DNA from 4 places in the Bacteroides fragilis NCTC 9343 genome. Region 2 is predicted to be linked to each of the others. Evidence: riboswitches for the same ligand, from Rfam matches in the RefSeq annotation. Region 2 holds a riboswitch; each other region holds the start of a gene.
What was found. Region 2 has a riboswitch for cobalamin ahead of BF9343_RS12880 (uroporphyrinogen decarboxylase/cobalamine-independent methonine synthase family protein). Riboswitches for the same ligand answer to the same signal wherever they lie in the genome.
Positions count from the first base shown of each region.

Region 1: another riboswitch for cobalamin. It lies ahead of BF9343_RS22720 (cysteine-rich CWC family protein); the one in region 2 lies ahead of BF9343_RS12880 (uroporphyrinogen decarboxylase/cobalamine-independent methonine synthase family protein).
Region 3: another riboswitch for cobalamin. It lies ahead of accC (acetyl-CoA carboxylase biotin carboxylase subunit); the one in region 2 lies ahead of BF9343_RS12880 (uroporphyrinogen decarboxylase/cobalamine-independent methonine synthase family protein).
Region 4: another riboswitch for cobalamin. It lies ahead of BF9343_RS07290 (TonB-dependent receptor plug domain-containing protein); the one in region 2 lies ahead of BF9343_RS12880 (uroporphyrinogen decarboxylase/cobalamine-independent methonine synthase family protein).

Region 1 is NC_003228.3:2,953,194-2,958,077, reverse strand. It holds gene BF9343_RS12080 (TonB-dependent receptor plug domain-containing protein) at 1-1,742, opposite strand, end outside; cobalamin riboswitch at 1,799-2,045, opposite strand; cobalamin riboswitch at 2,329-2,539, shown strand; gene BF9343_RS22720 (cysteine-rich CWC family protein) at 2,605-2,856, shown strand; gene BF9343_RS12075 (putative transporter) at 2,889-4,577, shown strand; gene BF9343_RS12070 (threonine/serine exporter family protein) at 4,704-4,884, shown strand, end outside.
Region 2 is NC_003228.3:3,132,709-3,137,592, reverse strand. It holds gene BF9343_RS12885 (TonB-dependent receptor) at 1-785, shown strand, start outside; cobalamin riboswitch at 932-1,138, shown strand; gene BF9343_RS12880 (uroporphyrinogen decarboxylase/cobalamine-independent methonine synthase family protein) at 1,203-2,180, shown strand; gene BF9343_RS12875 (cytochrome-c peroxidase) at 2,339-3,448, shown strand; gene trxA (thioredoxin) at 3,501-3,986, opposite strand; gene BF9343_RS12865 (TQO small subunit DoxD) at 4,008-4,884, opposite strand, start outside.
Region 3 is NC_003228.3:3,937,196-3,942,079, forward strand. It holds gene BF9343_RS16085 (cation:proton antiporter domain-containing protein) at 1-1,799, opposite strand, end outside; cobalamin riboswitch at 1,983-2,202, shown strand; gene accC (acetyl-CoA carboxylase biotin carboxylase subunit) at 2,341-3,855, shown strand; gene BF9343_RS16095 (acetyl-CoA carboxylase biotin carboxyl carrier protein subunit) at 3,860-4,360, shown strand; gene BF9343_RS16100 (acyl-CoA carboxylase subunit beta) at 4,380-4,884, shown strand, end outside.
Region 4 is NC_003228.3:1,840,698-1,845,581, forward strand. It holds gene BF9343_RS07285 (DUF5074 domain-containing protein) at 1-839, opposite strand, end outside; gene BF9343_RS07290 (TonB-dependent receptor plug domain-containing protein) at 886-2,922, opposite strand; cobalamin riboswitch at 3,093-3,300, opposite strand; gene BF9343_RS07300 (DUF5106 domain-containing protein) at 4,027-4,884, opposite strand, start outside.

The sequences.
Region 1 (4,884 bases), 180 kb from region 2:
TTACCCCATATACCGTCCACACTCTTGCCACGTGCATAAGCGTAAGCATAGTTTCCGTTCAGGCTGAAGCCTGCGCCGAGGTTGGTGGCTGCGTTTACTTCAAAACCTCTGACAACACCTTTGTCGAGGTTACCATAAAGTTTGTAATTGGCTAATGCCTTTGTTTCAGAGTCTGTCAGATTGAATTCTTTCTGGGCCTGAGCACGTAACTCTTCACCGTTAGGAAGATCTACAAGTCTATATGTAGTAGAATTAATCATATCATCTATATAATTCAAATAACCGGTAACAGAGACATTTAAGCGGTTTGTATTGTATTCCAAGTTAACAGAATAATAATTACTGTGTTCCGCTTTCAAATCTTTATTACCTTGTGTGATCGTTTTGCCTTTATTCATATAATAATAAAGTTCGTCCAGACCGGGGGCACGGTAACCGGTGGAGTAAGTACCACGAATATTGAAAGCACCTACTGAATACATCACAGCCACCTTCGGAGTGAAGCGTCCGCCTGCCAGCTCGTGATAATCATAGCGTACGCCGGCAATACCGGTCAAACAGTTCCATAACTTGATTTCGTGTTGTGCATAAGCAGATGCCGTATACACTGACTTGTCCACCCTTGCACTGGGACGATCCAGGCTTTCAGAGCGGTAATCCACTCCCAGTACCGTCATGTTGTTTTTGGCAAAGTTGAAGATTCCCTTTAGCTCTGCATCATAAAAGTGCTGCTCTTTGGTTTTGGCGTAATCTCCAATAGCAATCTTATTTTTATCGTCAGCTACAGTATATTTGTAGTTCTGCATATAGTTATCATTCATCAAATCGAGTTGGATGGAAGAACGCTTGTTGATTTTGTAACGTCCTCCCAAACCGAAGTTATACGATTCGTAATGTAGATCATACTTGGAACCTCCATCGATATCCGCTGTGTATACAGGGCGGTCCGTCAACTTCCAATAGTATCCTCCGTTAGCATAGAACGAGAGCTTTTCAGTCGGTTCGAACGTGAATTTCTGGTTTACCAGATTAGAATGGAAACCATTGGATGTAGCTGATACGGTCGGTACTGTCGATACATTACCTTTTTTATCAGTAACATATGCCAGATCGCTGTTCTGCCATCCTGCACTTTGTTCGTGTTTATAGGAGGTATATGAGCCGAACTTTTCTGTTGCAATATCCGCATTTACCATTTGTGTCAGTTGGCGATGATCTTCATATCGGGTGGTAGAAGTCACCTGCATCAGTTCTTTCGGTTCGTTGGTGATGATATTGATCACACCGGCAATGGCGTCAGAGCCATAGAGTGACGAACCGGCACCATCCAGCACTTCGATGCGTTTCACACGGCTCATATCAATGCGTGAGAGGTCGATATTATTAGATGTATCTCCGGTCAGTTTACGTCCGTTGATCAGAATCAGCACATATTTATTGGAGAGTCCGTTCATCATCAGGTAAGATCCCATTGAGTTGGTAGAGAACGAAAGAGAAGGAACCAGCATGGTCATTGCCTGCTGAAAGTCTGTGATACCGGCTTTCTTTATTTCATTGGCGGTTACTACTTCCACCGGTGCCGGTGTGTTTTTGAGCCTTTGGTGTGTACCGGTACCTGTTACAACTACAGGATTCAGGTCAACACTCATCTCTGTCTTCTTGCCTGTCGCGTGTTGTTGTGCAAATGCACCCATTGCCGCGCATCCTCCCATGAGGATGGTCAGTAAGCATCTTTTGTTCATTGATGTTTTTGAATAATGTGTTAGTAAACGGCCTTCCTGACCCCGGGAGGGCACTGTTATCTATGTCTGCTTCGGCAGGTTTCCTGACTATCCCTTTTTGAAAAGCTACCTTCCCGTCATGCTTTACAGGCTATGACAGTGGTATATGTAGAAATGCTTTTCTTATCTTCTTCCGATTATGATGGCAACAGTAGAAGAGCAGGGGGATCACAGTAGCGGGCACTGTTCGGGATTTACACCCGATTCCCTTTTATGCAACGAACAGAAAGTCCGGTATGCATCACCTAAGCGGCTGCAAATATATACATTTATTAGATTATATAGAAATAAATTAAAAAATATACCGATTAATAGGTACATATAAAAAAGTCCTGATAGACGCTTTGTTTTTGGAAATTTGACATTCTGCATCCTCCTTTTAGAATCTCTATTTTGATGAAAAAGAGGCTCTAAAAGAGGAAGATGCCGATTCAGCCTTTATTGAGGCACTGATGGAAAGGGAGCCGGATTCTCGCTGTCGGAGTGTATAAAGGAAGATGAATCTTATATTTTTCATTAACAATTCTTCATCTATTGGTTTTTATCCTTATCTTTGTCCCGAATTGGTTTCGAATGAAGACTTTCGTCATTCGGATTAAAAGGGAATCGGGTGTAAATCCCGGACAGTCCCGCTGCTGTGAAGCTTCATCGATATCTTGAAACAATCCTTTCGCCACTGACGTGGGGGGAACACCTCCGTCGGGAAGGCTTCAAGATTAGAAGTCAGTCAGAAGACCTGCCGTTCATCAAAGGCTGTTTTTACTCGTGGGATTAGGAAAGCAGTACGAAAAAAGTATTTAATCAGGAAAAAAAGAAAGGTGGTGTGCCTGTGAAAAAGGTATGTCCGTGTTGTGGTGCTGTGTTTCAATGCCGGCACGACAATATATTATTATGTCATTGTGCTACGGTAAAGCTCGACTCGCTGCAACGTGCTTATATCAAGGAGCATTTCCCGGACTGTTTGTGTCACGATTGCCTAAAGAAAATACAAGAAGGGGAATTGGCCTGTAAGGCAAATCTTTCTTGTACGGATGGTGTGGGTGAAGTAACTGATCGACTCTCCGGGGATATGTAAACAAGTATTCAATCAACATAACTTTTTATACTATGGAACTTTTAAGAAACCTGTTTGAGGGATACCCCAACCTTTGGGGTGGAGGAGTGGCACATTCCGTGCTTATCCTGTCGCTGGTCATTGCGTTTGGCATTATGCTGGGTAAAATAAAAGTAGCAGGCATCTCTCTGGGAGTTACCTGGATTTTGTTTGTCGGCATTGTCTTCGGACATTTTAATCTGAATCTGAACGAGCATTTATTGCACTTTCTGAAGGAGTTCGGACTTATCTTATTTGTATATTCCATCGGATTGCAGGTGGGGCCCGGATTCTTCTCCGCTTTTAAGAAAGGAGGATTCACCCTCAATATGTTGGCTATGATCGTTGTCTTTGCAGGAGTCATCATTACCCTTGCATTGCATTTTATAACCGGAATACCGATTACCACCATGGTAGGTATTTTATCGGGAGCGGTGACCAACACACCCGGATTGGGTGCTGCGCAACAGGCCAACAGTGACCTGACCGGGATAGATGCACCGGAGATTGCTTTGGGATATGCTGTAGCCTATCCGTTGGGCGTAGTGGGATGCATCATGTCGCTGTTAGGCCTTAAATACCTTTTCCGTATTAATACCAAGCAGGAGGAAGCCGAAGCCGAACAGGGACTGGGACATTTACAAGAGTTGACAGTCCGTCCTGTTTCATTGGAGGTCCGTAATGAAGCTCTTCACGGTAAACGTATTAAGGATATACGTCCATTGGTAAACCGTAATTTTGTGGTATCGCGTATCCGGCATTTGAACGGAAAGAAAGAGTCGGAATTGGTAAATTCCGATACTGAGCTTCATCTGGGTGATGAAATATTGGTTATTGCGACTCCGATAGATATAGAGGCGATCACTGCGTTTTTCGGCAAACCGATCGAAGTGGAATGGGAACAGCTGAACAAAGAACTGATTTCACGCCGAATTCTGATAACCAAGCCTGAACTGAACGGTAAGACATTGGCGCAATTGAAGATTCGTAATAATTTTGGTGCCAGTGTCACCCGCGTCAACCGTTCGGGAGTGGATCTGGTGGCAAGTCCCCAGTTGCAATTACAAATGGGAGACCGTGTGACGATTGTCGGCAGTGAGTTGGCGGTGAGTCATGCAGAAAAGGTATTGGGTAATTCGATGAAACGCCTGAATCATCCGAATCTGATTCCTATTTTTCTGGGTATTGCCTTGGGATGTATCCTAGGTAGCATCCCGTTTATGTTTCCCGGAATTCCCCAACCGGTTAAACTCGGGTTGGCAGGAGGCCCGTTGATTGTTTCGATTCTTATCAGCCGCTTCGGCCCGCAGTATAAGCTGATTACTTATACCACTATGAGTGCCAATCTGATGATAAGGGAAATCGGCATCTCGCTGTTTCTTGCTTGTGTCGGTCTCGGAGCTGGCGACGGATTTGTGGAAACCATTATCCATGAAGGCGGATATGTGTGGATCGCTTACGGTATGATTATAACAGTCGTTCCCCTGCTGCTGGCCGGTTTTATCGGACGTTATGCTTTCAAGCTGAACTATTATACGTTGATAGGGGTGTTGGCCGGTTCCACAACGAATCCGCCGGCGTTGGCCTACTCCAATGATCTGACATCATGTGATGCGCCGGCAGTAGGTTATGCTACAGTCTATCCGCTGACGATGTTCCTGCGTGTGCTTACGGCACAATTATTAATTCTTTCGTTAGGTTGAGTTCTAAATAATAATAAAGATAAGCAATGTGACAAGGAGAGTCTGGTGAAATGAAATGACTTATGTGCTTTCTCTTTCCTTTCTTTTTTGTACTTTTGCGCCCGATTTAAAAAAGTGAGCAATTTTATGACTACAAATGAATCTTTGATTTCCATATCCAAGTTCATTGCCGGATATTCGGCCCATTTGATGGGAGCAGGTGTGCATACCTCCCGTGTGATCCGTAATTCAAAGCGTATCGGAGAAGCCTATGGAGTGGATGTGAAGTTGAGTGTGTTTCACAAAAACATCATTCTGACTATCATCG
Region 2 (4,884 bases):
TTAATCTTCGCCTGAGTTATTCGTCGGGCTTCCGTGCCCCGCAGGCTTTCGACGAAGACCTGCATATTGAGAATGTAGGCGGAACGGTGTCGATGATTGAGCGTGCCAAGAATCTGAAAGAGGAAAAATCTCAGAGTTTCAGCGCTTCAGCCGATATGTATCATCGTTTCGGTGCTTTTCAGGTAAACTTCCTGGTTGAAGGTTTTTATACCAGACTGTCGGATGTATTTGTACTCGAGAACATTGGAGAGCGGGACGGCATTCTTATCAAAGAGCGCCGTAACGGATCGGGAGCCAAAGTATTGGGACTGTCGATGGAGGGAAAAATGGCTTATCTCTCTTTGTTCCAGTTACAGGCAGGAGTCACGTTGCAACAGAGCCGTTATGACGAACCGGAAAAATGGAGCGAAACGGCACCGGCCGAGAAGAAGATTTTCCGTACGCCGAATACCTATGGGTACTTTACGGCAACGTATATGCCGATCAAGCCTCTGTCATTATCCCTGTCGGGCACGTACACCGGATCGATGCTGGTGCAGCACATGGCCGGTTATATTGACAAGGATGTGGCGGTGAATACGCGCGATTTCTTCGATATGGGAGTCAAGGTGGCCTATGATTTCAAACTTTATAAATCGGTGGACCTGCAATTGAGTGCAGGTGTGCAGAATGTGTTCAATGCTTATCAGAACGATTTCGACCAGGGAGTGGAGCGTGACTCCGGATATATTTATGGTCCGGCTGCTCCGCGAAGCTATTTCGCCGGAATAAAGATCAGCTATTAACCCCGTTACATTTGAATGGAAACCGAGCTTCTGTTCGGTCGAGATGAAGGCTCTGTTCCGACCGGACAGAGCCTTTATTTTGCCCGGACAGAGGCTCTGATTGAAAAAAGTATCATGTTGAACACAAATATCTGATTTATTGTTTTTATATTTGTCGGCAGATTGGTTCGCCGAAGCTTTCCTGCTTTGGGCGATTAAAAGGGAATCGGGTGTAACTCCCGGACAGTCCCGCTGCTGTGAAGTTTTATTATAAACATTCCGACAGGATACTCTTTGGCCACTGACTCGTGTAGTCGGGAAGGCGTTCGGAATGGAAGCTAAGTCAGAAGACCTGCCACTCTCGCTGATAAGTCTTGGTTCCTCGTGGGTTAGGAGCGAAGCACGATAGTAACAATCAATATTAAAAACGTAGAACGTATGGAAAACGTAGTTCCTCCGTTCAAAGTAGACGTTGCCGGTACTTTTCTTTTGCCCGCTGCATTGAGAGAAGCCCGTGAGCAATATCGAAACGAACAAATCAGCCTGCTGACCTTGCGTGCTGTCGAAGATGCCGAGATACGGAATCTGGTAGACAGACTGAAGGCAGAAGGGTTGAAGGTGGTCACTGACGGCCGTTTCCGCAGTGATGCGTGGCCGCTCGACTTTATGTGCGGATTGGATGGTATCCGGTTCCGGGATGACAGAAAGACCTCTGTCGAACTGACCGGTCGGATCGATGTACATCACCATCCTGTGCTCGATGATTTTGTCTTTCTTACCGGGGTGACCGGTGGAGATGTAATAGCTAAGCAAGTGCTTCCTGCGCCTTCGCGCCTGCTGGCAGAATTAATGAAAGACGCAAACCGGACCGAACTCGATTCGGTCTATCCCGACCGTGAGATACTGTTGGTAGACCTTGCACAGACGTATCAGAAACTGATTATGGAACTGTACAGATCGGGATGCCGTTATCTGCAACTCGATGATGCAACGCGTACGGTGACGGATAACGCGATCCGTGTCAACAACATGGCATTGGAGAATCTTCCCGCCGATCTTTTCATTGCTTTTCATTCACCTACCGAGATGCTTTTCTCGCTACAGGGGATTCATGCTTTTTTCCTCGATTACGATTCGGAATGTTGCGGCAAGAACCGTTTGTTGTGGTTCATCCGCGAGAAGCAATCTGTGTTTGGCTTCGTACTTTCGCATTATCCCGTGGAGGAAGAGCTGGAAGAGTTGAGAGCCAAGATCGACCAGATCATACGTTATATTCCTTCGCACCGTTTCTCGCTGTGCATACCCAATGCCGAAGTGTTGCCTTCGGAATCTTATGAAGCTGCTGAAGAAAAACAGTGGCATACATTGAAAATGGCTGAAATGGTTGCCGGAGAACTCTGGCCGGAAGAAGGATAGAAATTCTTTATAACTATAGTATATTTTCGTGGAACAGATTCGTGAGAAGCTGTTTAGAGGGGTCCGGGCGATGTGATTTCGACCGGACTTTTTTATCTCTTTCCGGAAAATAATGTATCTTTGACCTCTGAAATAACCATATCTCTGTTTTTACAACTATGAAGACACATAAACTGCTATTCGTCATACTGCTGGGCACTGTCTGCATCTCCTGTGGTCATCCGTCTCACAAAACCGGAAGTGAGAAGGAAGCGCTGGGCAAACTCCTTTTTCATGATACTTCACTGTCCGAGCCACCCGGGCAATCGTGTGCCACCTGCCATGCTTCTTCCAAGGGATTTGCCGATGAACAAGCCCGTGCCATATCCGAAGGAGCCGTCCAGGGACTCTTTTCCCAGCGCAACTCCATGTCAGTGTGCTATGCGGCCTTTGTGCCCGAATTGCATTATGACGATGATGACGAAAACTATGTGGGAGGTTTGTTTTGGGACGGTCGTTCTCCCTCCTTGCAGGATCAGGCAGGCATTCCGCTCTTGAATCCTGTGGAAATGGGAAATAGGGACAAACAGATGGTGGCGGAGAAAGTGAAGCGGACTCCGTATTATGACCGGATAGTGCAGATATATGGAGAGACAGAACATGCCGATTCTTTGTTTGCCCATGTTACGGACGCATTGGCCGCTTATCAGGCATCCAGGGAGATCAATCCCTTTACATCCAAGTATGATGCGTATAAAAAAGGAAATTATCAGCTGACCGAACAGGAAGCGAGAGGCAAGGAACTGTTCAAAGATAAGGGGCAGTGTGCCGAATGTCATATCCTGGACCGTGACAAACGTGCGCATCGCACGCTGTTTACCGATCATACTTATGATAATCTGGGCATTCCGAAGTTGCCGGATCATCCTCACTATAAGGTAGCGGCAGAATATTTTCTGTTAACTGCGGATTCGGTTGATCTGGGACTGGGAGCCATTGTGAATGCCGAAAGCGAAAATGGCAAGTTCCGTGTACCCACGTTGCGAAATGTCGAACTGACGGCTCCGTATGGTCATAATGGCTATTTTAAGACACTCGAGGAGATTGTACATTTCTATAACGTGCGGGATGTGAGTGATGAATTTCCTCCTGCCGAGTATCCTGCCACCGTGAACAAGGAGGAACTGGGAAACCTCGGACTGACACAGGAAGAAGAAGCCGATATCGTGGCATTTATGAAAACACTGACCGACGGCTATATGAAAGTGCATAAATCGGAGAAGCGCTAGAAACACGAAGAGCGGCCTCGATACCTGTTGGAAGGAGAGGCCGCTTCAGGAATCATTGTTTCAGTAATACTTTATCGATGTATCCTTTTAATTGCTCCTTGGATAAAGCTCCCATATTGACCTGGGGTTCGCCTTTCATCGGCACAAACCAAATGGTAGGAATACTCTGAATACCAAAGTCTCTTGCCAGTTCCGGCTCTTTATCGACATTTACTTTATAGATATAAATCTTTCCGGCATACTCTTTGGATAATTCTTCAAGTATCGGGGCCACCATTTTGCAGGGACCGCACCAGTCGGCGTAGAAGTCGACAATAGCCGGTTTGTCACCCAGATACTTCCACTCTTTGGAATGGTTTTCGTAGTCGGCTATCTTTTTCAGAAATTCCGCACGGGTCAGGTGAATGGTGCCCGATTGTGGCTTTTCGGCTTGTACCGTATCTGTAGCGGTGGTCGATTTATTCTCGGATGTTCCTTTGCAAGATGCGAAAGCCAACAGTCCCATGAATAGGAAGGGGATAAGAATGCTCTTTTTCATTTTTCTGCTTTTTAATGGTTATTAATGGATGATTTCTTTTTTCCAGGTGATACCGCTGATGTCGGTCAGTACTAATTCATACTTTCCTTTGGGCAAACTGCCTATAGCCGTATCATCGACTGTAAGGGTCGCTTTGCTTCCGAGTGGGATTACCAGGCTGTGCTTACCCGGAGCTACCCGGGCAATGTATTTATTATCGATATTTCCGATCGGGAAGTCTGCTAATTCTTCTCCTTTCTTTTCCAGTACAATGTCTCCATCGGCATTCTTCAGGCTGATACCAATCAGGAAAGAACCGTATACATCGACACCTTCAACGCGATAAACACTGAATGACAGAGAGTTGTTCTCTATTTGTGCGTCGGATATTTCAATTTTCGGTTTGACGGACTTGTTATGAAGGGGGCCCCAGACGCCATTGTGGAACTCTTGGTTGGTATATAGGCTCAGTGTGAAGATAACGATGGCACCTGCCACGCTGACATTGGCAAATCGCTTGGCGCTTACAGGCAATTCTCCGGAAGTCAGCCATGACAGCCAGGCTGCTTTCTTCTTTAAAGAGAATTTCCGCTCTATCAGATGGTCGACCGAGTACTTTCCTCCGCCGGAAAGGAAGATGGTGAAACCGGCGGCTATACCCAGAATACCGATCTGCCATTCGTCCAGACAGGTGGTTCCCAACCATCCTGACCCCAGGAGAATGCCGGTGGCCAGACTGAATACGCCGATACTCATCAGACGGGTGAAGAACCCCAACATATAAAGCAGTCCGACTATACCTTCTACAAGAGTAAAAATCACCATTGCCCACCATAACATATCAGGTGTCGATACCAGATATTCGATGACCGGGCGGATACCTATCGAATTGGGAAGGAAATGGTTAAACTTCTCTCCG
Region 3 (4,884 bases), 800 kb from region 2:
GATACCCAAACGGAGGTCAACTCAATATCTTTATCACTAAACTCACTGTTGAAACGGCTCTTCAGCGGATAGCGATTCCGGGCTGCTTCCTCCCTTCCGTTCAGATTGGTCAGGAAGTGGTTCTCCAAATGCGAATATTGGGTGAGGTTCTCCCTGAGAAGAAGTATCAGTCCCAACACGGCAACAGCTATGACAATACCTATCCCGTAATTAAGACTAAAATAACTGATGACAACTCCCGCTATGAAAAAAACAGCCACCGAAACACGGAACAGAATCAACGCTACCAGCCTCCCGTGATTGTAATTGTCGTCATTCCACAACTTCAGAAACACGTCCGGAGAATTGTACTTATCTGAAACAAGGGCCCACAAGAAAGGAATCATCAGCAAAAGGGTGAGCAGGCACATCACTACACTCAGCCATCGTCCCGGGGAATCAAACATTCCGTTTATCGTCGGGTATACGGTCTGAACGGACAACAGCCAAATAGCAGTAAGGAGGACACTGTAAATAATCACTCTTCCGACAATCGTTTTCAGTAACCGCTTCCAGTCACTATCATGATTGACGGTCTTCTTGCCGGAAGCGTAACGGTCCAGAAATTCACGGGTCCGAGGGGAAAGTACTTTATAAAGCCATTCGGAAAACGGATTTGCCAACCGGATAAAATAGGGAGTGGTAAAGGTAGTGATAACGGATACCGCAACGATAATCGGGGGAACAAACGGGTCCAGCACCTTGAGCGAGGCTCCCAATCCCGCGATAATAAAAGCAAACTCTCCTATCTGGGCCAGACTGAACCCGGACTTGACGGAAACCTTCAGTGGTTCGCCGGACAGCAAGACCCCCAATGAAGAGAAAATCGATTTACCCACAAGAGTCACCAATGTAATGATAACCACCGGCCAGGCATACTGAAGCAGGACAGACGGATTGACCAGCATACCGACGGATACAAAGAAAATAGCTCCGAAAAGATCTTTCACCGGCTGTATGATGTGTTCTATATGTTCGGCCTCAACCGTCTCAGCAAGAATAGATCCCATAATGAAAGCACCCAGCGCAGCCGAAAAACCGGTACGGGTAGCCAGCACGACCATTGCCAGGCAAAGCCCGAGAGAGACAATCAACAGAGTTTCATTATTCATCAACCGCTTTGCTTTTTTCAGGAAGAACGGAAGGATGAATATACCGACCAGAAACCACAAAATCAGGAAAAAGGCAACTTTCAGGACACTCATCAAGAGTTCCTCACCCACAAACTCTTTGCTCACCGCCATAGTAGAAAGGATGACCATCATCAGGATAGCGATCAGGTCTTCGACCACCAAGGTTCCAAACACAATGCCTGTAAACCGTTGGCTGCGCAAACCAAGATCATCAAAGGCTTTAATAATAATCGTGGTAGACGACATGGACAACATTCCACCCAGAAACACAGAATTCATCGTACTCCACCCCAACAGATGCCCCACCATAAAACCGATCAGTAACATACTGATCACTTCGGTTGTTGCCGTAATAAACGCTGCCGATCCGACATTCATCAATTTTTTAAAGCTAAACTCGAGTCCGAGAGCAAAAAGCAAAAAGACAACTCCTATCTCAGCCCAGGTATTGATGTTCTCCATATCGCCAACAGTCGGGAAGATGCGGACATAAGGCCCGGCCAGCAATCCGGCAACGATATATCCCAGGACCAGGGGTTGCTTCAGCCATTTAAATAAAAGAGTAATGATACTTGCGGACATCAGTATTAAGGCAAGGTCAGCAATCAAGGTAGGTAAATGTGACATAGTATGGTATGTATATTTCGTTAGTACTTCATTCCGTTTTATGCTCGTTTATTGTACCCAAAGAACAATCGGTAGTCCGTTTGTGTTCCGTATATATGACATTTATTTTGAAAAAAAGCTGCGGGGGCATTGCACAAAACTGAACTTTTCGTGCAAAAAGTATCCATCCTATTCAATATTTCTCTATATTTGTCGCCGAATTGGTTCGGAATCCGTGGTCAACGGACGAAGATTAAAAGGGAATCGGGTGTAAATCCCGGACAGTCCCGCTGCTGTGAAACTCTGTATAGCATCTTATCAATCAGCCAATTTCGTACCACTGACAGAAAAAGCAAACTCTGTCGGGAAGGTCCCGGTAAGATGTAGAGTCAGTCAGAAGACCTGCCATTCGTGAATAAGAGCATTCTCTCCTCGTGGGTTAGGAAAGAAAGCATCGTTGTTAAGCCCCAAATCGTAGAAATACTGTGTTTTCATCGGGTGGACGTATGTCCGCAGGGTGGAAAAGCGCGAATATGTATATGCATTTAATTGAGAAATGAATATGATTAAAAGAATCTTAGTCGCCAACCGCGGTGAAATTGCCGTGAGGGTGATGCGCTCCTGTCGGGAGATGGAAATAACGAGCATTGCCGTTTTCTCGGAAGCGGACCGAACAGCGAAACATGTGCTTTACGCCGATGAAGCTTATTGCATCGGACCGGCAGCATCGAAAGAGAGTTATCTGAATATAGAAAAAATCATTGAAGTGGCAAAGTCATGCCACGCAGACGCCATTCACCCGGGATACGGGTTCTTATCGGAAAATGCAACCTTTGCCCGCCGTTGCCGGGAAGAAGGCATCACCTTTATCGGTCCTGACCCGGAAACAATGGAAGCCATGGGAGATAAAATCTCGGCACGCATCAAGATGATCGAAGCCGGGGTACCGGTAGTTCCGGGCACTCAAGACAACCTGAAAAGTGTTGAGGAAGCCGTAGAACTCTGCAACCAAATCGGCTATCCGGTAATGCTGAAAGCCTCGATGGGCGGTGGCGGAAAAGGAATGCGACTGATTCATCATGCAGACGAAGTGGCCGAAGCCTATACAACAGCCAAGAGCGAATCGCTTTCCTCGTTCGGAGACGACACGGTCTATCTGGAGAAGTTTGTGGAAGAACCCCATCACATCGAGTTCCAGATACTGGGCGACAAGCATGGCAACGTAATTCACTTGTGCGAACGTGAATGCTCGGTGCAGCGCCGCAACCAAAAGATCGTAGAAGAGAGCCCTTCGGTTTTTATCACACCGGAACTGCGCCGGGACATGGGCGAAAAGGCAGTAGCCGCTGCCAAGGCCGTGAACTACATCGGCGCGGGAACCATTGAATTCCTGGTGGACAAGCACCGCAATTATTACTTTCTGGAAATGAACACCCGCCTGCAAGTGGAACATCCCATCACAGAAGAAGTAGTCGGCGTAGATCTGGTAAAAGAACAAATTAAGGTAGCCGACGGACAGGTACTGCAACTGAGACAAGAGGACATCCAGCAACGGGGACACGCCATCGAATGCCGCATCTGTGCGGAAGATACGGAAATGAACTTCATGCCCAGCCCGGGTGTCATCAAGCAAATCACAGAACCCAACGGTATCGGAGTACGCATCGACAGCTATGTATACGAAGGATACGAGATTCCGATTTATTACGATCCGATGATCGGCAAACTGATCGTGTGGGCCACCACACGGGAATATGCCATCGAACGGATGCGCCGCGTGCTTCACGAATATAAGTTGACGGGCGTAAAGAACAACATCAGTTACCTGCGCGCCATCATGGATACACCCGACTTTGTGGAAGGACACTATGACACAGGCTTCATCGCCAAAAACGGTGAAGTGCTTCAGCAATGCATCACGCGCACCAGTGAGCGTGCGGAAAACATTGCGCTGATTGCCGCCTACATGGACTACCTGATGAACCTGGAAGAAAACAACAGCGGACTGGCAGCGGATAACCGCCCGATCAGCAAGTGGAAAGAATTTGGATTGCACAAAGGGGTATTAAGAATATAAAAGTATGGAAATACATATAGGAAATCGCGTGGCCGAAATAGAATTGGTCAGCAAGGAAGACAACAAAGTGGTTCTCACCATCGACGGAAAAACGTTCGAAGCGGACGTTGTCATGGCAGAGAACGGGAATTGCAACATCCTGATGGACGGACGCAGCTCCAACGCCCAACTGATTCGCAAAGAGAACGGAAAGAGCTACAAAGTGAATACACACTACAGCAGCTTCAATGTCGAGATTATAGACAGCCAGGCGAAATACCTGCGCATGCGCAAGAAAGGTGAAGAGGAGCAGAACGACCGTATCACTTCGCCCATGCCGGGCAAGGTGGTGAAAATCCCCGTCAGTGTGGGACAAGAGATGAAGGCCGGAGAAACGGTCATCGTCATCGAAGCCATGAAGATGCAGAGCAACTACAAGGTGACTTCGGACTGCCGGATTAAAGAGATTTTGGTGCAGGAGGGCGATAACATTGCCGGAGAGCAGACGCTGATAACGTTAGAATAAAATTAAAGCAAGAATAACAATGGAAGATATAAATAAAGCTTATGCCACGTTCGCCGAACGTGACCGCATCGCTTCTTTGGGTGGAGGCGCAGCAAAGATTGATATACAGCACGAAAGCGGAAAAATGACCGCCCGCGAACGCATCGACATGTTGCTGGATAAGGGTACATTTGTAGAACTGGACAAGCTGATGGTGCACCGTTGCACCAACTACGGCATGGACCGGAACAAGATTCCGGGAGACGGCGTCGTGTCGGGTTACGGAAAGATCGATGGACGGCAAGTATTTGTCTATGCCTATGACTTCACCGTTTACGGCGGTTCGCTATCGGCATCGAATGCCAAGAAGATAGTCAAGGTGCAGCAACTGGCTTTAAAGAACGGTGCTCCGATCATTGCACTGAACGATTCGGGCGGTGCACGTATCCAGGAGGGAATCGAAAGCTTGTCGGGTTACGCTGACATCTTCTACCAGAATACGATGGCAAGCGGGGTGATTCCCCAGATCTCGGCCATTCTGGGTC
Region 4 (4,884 bases), 1.3 Mb from region 2:
AAAGTCCGTACCACTTGATCGGTATGACCGTCTATTTGTACGAAGTGATAGTCACCCGCCTCTATGTTTTCGCCGTGCGTGGCTACATAGACGCTGCCATCCGGCCCGGCCTGTATATCTCCTGGATTGGGACCTACTTCTATCTTCTTGATTTCAGTGAAAGAAGGGATGTCGATCACAGAGACCGTGCGGTCTACCCCGATGCCTTCCCAGTCCAGTCCTCCGGAATTGGAAACATACAGCTTTCCGTTCTGCACGCAGATGCCGTCAGGGTTTCTGCCCGCCCGGGTCAGTGCGTCGATGGAAAGAGAGGCAGTATCTATTCGCGCCACTGTTCCGTCGAAGGAACACACGTATGCCTTGCCTCCGTCGAAAGCGATGTTGCGGGGTTGCCGGGAACTTCCGTTTTCTGACAGCATGGGTATCTGCTTGACAGACTTGCCGCTTTGCAGGTCGACCACTTCTATCTGGCTCGATACATTGACCACGATATAGAGTTTGCTTCCATAAATGCCCATGTCATTGGCGGTATCCCCCAGGCCGCGTCGGTTGATGCTGCGGAAGTAGTCGGTGTTCAGCTGATTGTTCTTGAAGGAATACAAAGCCAGCGAGCTGTTGTTCAGGTTGAAGAGTCCTTCGCTGAGGATGTAGAGTTCGGCTGTTCCGGTTTCGGCGGGCATACCGTCGTCGCCACCCGAAGGGGTATCCGTGTCTTCCAGGTCATCGCACGAGGCGAAGAGAAGCAGGAAGAGGAGGAAAAAGAAGGACACGCCTCCGATACCTCTCCGAAAGAGGGAAGAGGAATTGCTTCTGCCGTTATTGAATGAAGTTGTTTTCATATTGCTGATTCTTTTGATAATTACTGATTCAATGTCTGGAGTATCTTTAGTATCTTACTTTCATCGTCACTCTCACCGAGCGTCCCGGCATGGGGAAGTTCTTCACTATCTCGTAATTCTTGTCCAGTAAGTTCAGCACTTCCACTGTCAGGGATGTGTTTACGTTACGGATACGCAGATCGCGGCTGACGGATACACTGTGGTCGCTGTAACTGTCCAGCCGGTTTTCGCGAAGGTTCTGTCCCAGCATATAGCGCTTGCCCGAAAAGAGGAACGAGTAGGAGAGGTTCACCCACGGAGTCTCGATGCCGGCTTGTCCCGATCCGGATACACGGGGAGTATAGGCGATTTGTTGCTTGTAGGTTTTCCCTCCCGGTTCGGTCATATCCAGTGCACGCTGATAAGTGTAGTTCCCCGAAAGGTTCACCCGTAGTTTCTCCCAGGGTTGCAGGCTGATGTTTCCGGCAATGTCTATTCCCTTGATGTCCACTTTGCCGAGGTTCACCATGCTCCATATAAAGAGGTTCTTGGTGGGGATGGCGATGATTTTGTCTTTCACCTTATTATAATAAGCATCTGCCGTGACGGATACGTAGGGGATCAGTTCATTGATCGATCGGCTGTACGTCAGTCCCAGGTTGTATTGTGTGGTGCTTTCCGGTTTCAGGTTCGTGTTGCCCACCTGCCCGTAGTACAGGTCGTTGAAGCTGGGCAACCGGAAGATGTCTTTATAGAACAGGCGGATGCGGAACTCTTCGCTGGCAAAGGGCTTGAACGACGCGCTGACGTACGGAGAGAGTTTCCGCCGGTTGGCTGCGGCGCTGCCTTGGCGCACCTCTTCGTTGATGACCGTTGCCAGTACCGAGGCGGATGCCGTCAACCAGTCGTTAACGTATTTTCCGGCAAAAGCCGTCAGCCACGAATAACGGGTAGGATATGCGAAATCTTTCAGGTTCGCGTTCAGCCGGTTGATGCTCGCGTCTGTCGAAAGCGAAAAAGAGAGGTTGCTGAGCACCCGGTAGAGCGCCGAAGCCGAGAGGTAATACTCTTGCTGGTAATAACTGTTCTCCGTTTTGCCTTCCGAACCTTTATAGTCGGGGTCGAGATAACGTTGGTAGCTCCAGTTCCATTTGGCCGAAGTCTGGAAGACCCATTGGCGGCTGAATTCTTTTTTGTATTGGCTTTGCACGAAGACATTCTTATCCCAGAGATGCTGTGAAGAGTAGTCGTAATAGTAAGTCGTGGCATTGGGCAGTCCGCGGGACGACTGATAGTAATAGGCCTTTAGCCGCCATTGTTCCGTATCCGAGAAGTTGCCGAACAATCCCGCTTCGGCACGGAGGTTTTTCACTTCCGTGTTTTTCCGTTTCTCACGGGAGGTCAGGTCATTGTCCTCGCCATAATGCAATGTGAAAGGATAATGACCATCGGCCGACATCCATTCGCCGTTGGCGGAGAGCACCCATTTACGGCTCAGTTTCTGTTCGAGCAGGAGAGACGGATTGACCAGTCCCCACGAACCCGTTTTGAACGAGGCACTCAGGTTGGTACGCCGGTTGTCTTTGAATTGCGGTGTCAGTGTCTGTATGTTCAGTATCCCGGCGGAAGCGAAAAACCTTGCGGGCTGAAAGATGTTGTCGCTTTGTCCGTTGCTGAGTGACAGGCGGTCTACATTGTCCAGTGAGAAACGTCCGATGTCTATTTGCCCCGTCTGGCAGTCGCTGATCGTTATTCCGTCATATCCCACGGCGGTATGCTCGGCTCCGAGACTCCGCAATGAAACGGTTTTCAGTCCGCCGATGCCGCCGTAGTCTTTCACCGTAACTCCGGCAAAGTGTTTCACGGCATCCGACACTTGCAATACGTTGAGGCTTTTGAGTTCTTCTTTAGAGAACACCTGAGTGGGAGCCATGGCTCTCACTTCGCGGGTGTGGTATGCTTCGGCAACGGTTACTTCGGGGATTGAATAAGTACGGGCAGTATCTACTTTCTGCTGCTGGGCGGAAAGCGAAACGGTAAGAGCCTGGCAGCAACAGAAAGCAACACAGGAGTATAATAGCTTAGGTAATCTGAGTATATTCATCTTTGTTTTTTGTTGTTAAAATGTCCGGACGAACTCACTTCGGCCGGACACACTAAATAAACTTGGCAGAGTTTATTATCATAACTTACTTTCTCTGAATCAGAGTGATGAATAAAATGACGGATGGAATAGTTCCGGCTCATTAGACTCAACGCTTTTTCCTCGAAAGCAATGAAAAAGATGCACAGGCAGGTCTTCTGACTCGTTTCTGTTGATAAGCGCCTTCCCAGGAAACGTTTCCCAGTGGCAAGTGGTGGTTGCTTACAACAATCTGATGTGAAACTTACAGCAGCGGGACTGTTCAGGATTTGCACCTGATTCCCTTTTAATTGCATCCCCGGAACACGGAGAATACAAACCAATGCACTGCAAAGATAAAAAGAATATTAGAAATAGCATACTAATTTGTGATTATTCTTTGTGCATCGCAGAGCGGACGGAACAGCATCGGGCAGGTGATCGGAATAACGTAAACAGTCGGTGTCATTTGTCTTGACCCCGGGCGATAATGATGTCAGAATGACGGATAATCGCTCTTTGGGCTGACACACTCTTTCTCTAAAACCGGTGAACCGGAAGAAAAAACGGAGGAAAGCCCGGCTTTTCTGCCCCGAAAGCCGGGTTTTGAGTGGTGAAGAGCCGGGCTTTTGCAGAAAAGAAGCAGGCGTTCACTCCAAAAGACGGGTACATTTGCTCCGAAAGAAGTAAGCATTTTCCAAAAAGGTTTACTTCTTTTTCAAATATCTCTATATGTTATGCTCCATTACATATATTGTCATGAAAACCGGGACTTATAGCTCCGGGTTTTGTTCCGGTTGCTTACCGGATATGATCGTTCGGGGAGTGTCGGAAAGAGCGGGTTTGTCTCTAAAAAACTGCTTTATGGACGGAACATTTCCAGGTAGCTTTCTTCCGGTGGATAAAAGGAGGTAATTACTGTCGAATGGATGAACGGGCAATCGAATAGGGAGCGTTTTTCAGAACCTTGCCGTGTATCGGCCCGAAAGAACGGAAAATAGAGAGGTCGGATTATCATTCTGTCAAAATGATAACCCGACCTTCCGTATGTCTTTGGAGTGAAATGCCCCGCTTCGGTATGCTTGTTCAGCCGCGTTCTGCCAGATACTGCTCTACCTTTTGCAGGGTGGCGTCTTTCAGCAATACGGTTTTGTTCTTATCCAGTAAATAAAGAGTGGGAATGGCTCTCAGGTCATACAGGTTTTTGTTTTTGATGACCAGTTCTTTATCATATCCGTTGGTCCATTCTTTCGCAAAGTCGTTGCGGTGCTTTTTCCATTCATCCAATTCTTCATCCGGATAGATGGACAGGACTTTCAGTTTCTTGGCGGCTGTGAATCCGTTGATGACCGGAGAAGCCTTTAACCCCTCTATCATCTCCGCGCACGCATGGCAACCCGGATTGTTGATAAACAGCAGTGTGTATTCCGCAGGGAACTGATAAAGCGTACCCTTGACGCCCGAATCCAATGTGTAGGTGAAGTTGAGTGCCTTAGTGCCTAACCGGTTCTTCTGTGCCAGCTCCAACCGTGCCTGCGGACGTATCTTCGCCGTTTCGTCCAGTGCGGGAGAGGCAATCAGGGCTTCCAGTACCGGGATATAGAATTCTTCGTTGCGCATAGGCGAGTTGGGATCGTACAGATATTTATCGGCCAGTTCCTCAAAGAAATGAAGCATCTTCCGGTTCTTCTCCGCCCGGTTGAAAGTTTCTTTCATGGCAGTTTGTGCCACAGGCAAGGGCACATGTTCCAACAGGTCACAATAGTCTACCCAAGCCTGTTCGGGCACTTCGGCCTGATTGATGTAGGTGGTGTCCGAGAAGTCGAAACGATCCCAATAGTGTTTTACCATATAGTCCGTACGTTGTTCTACGGTATTCAGTACTACAGGTATCTGGGGTAAATTGAAAATTTTAACCGTATCTTGCTTTTCGGAAGGCTCCTG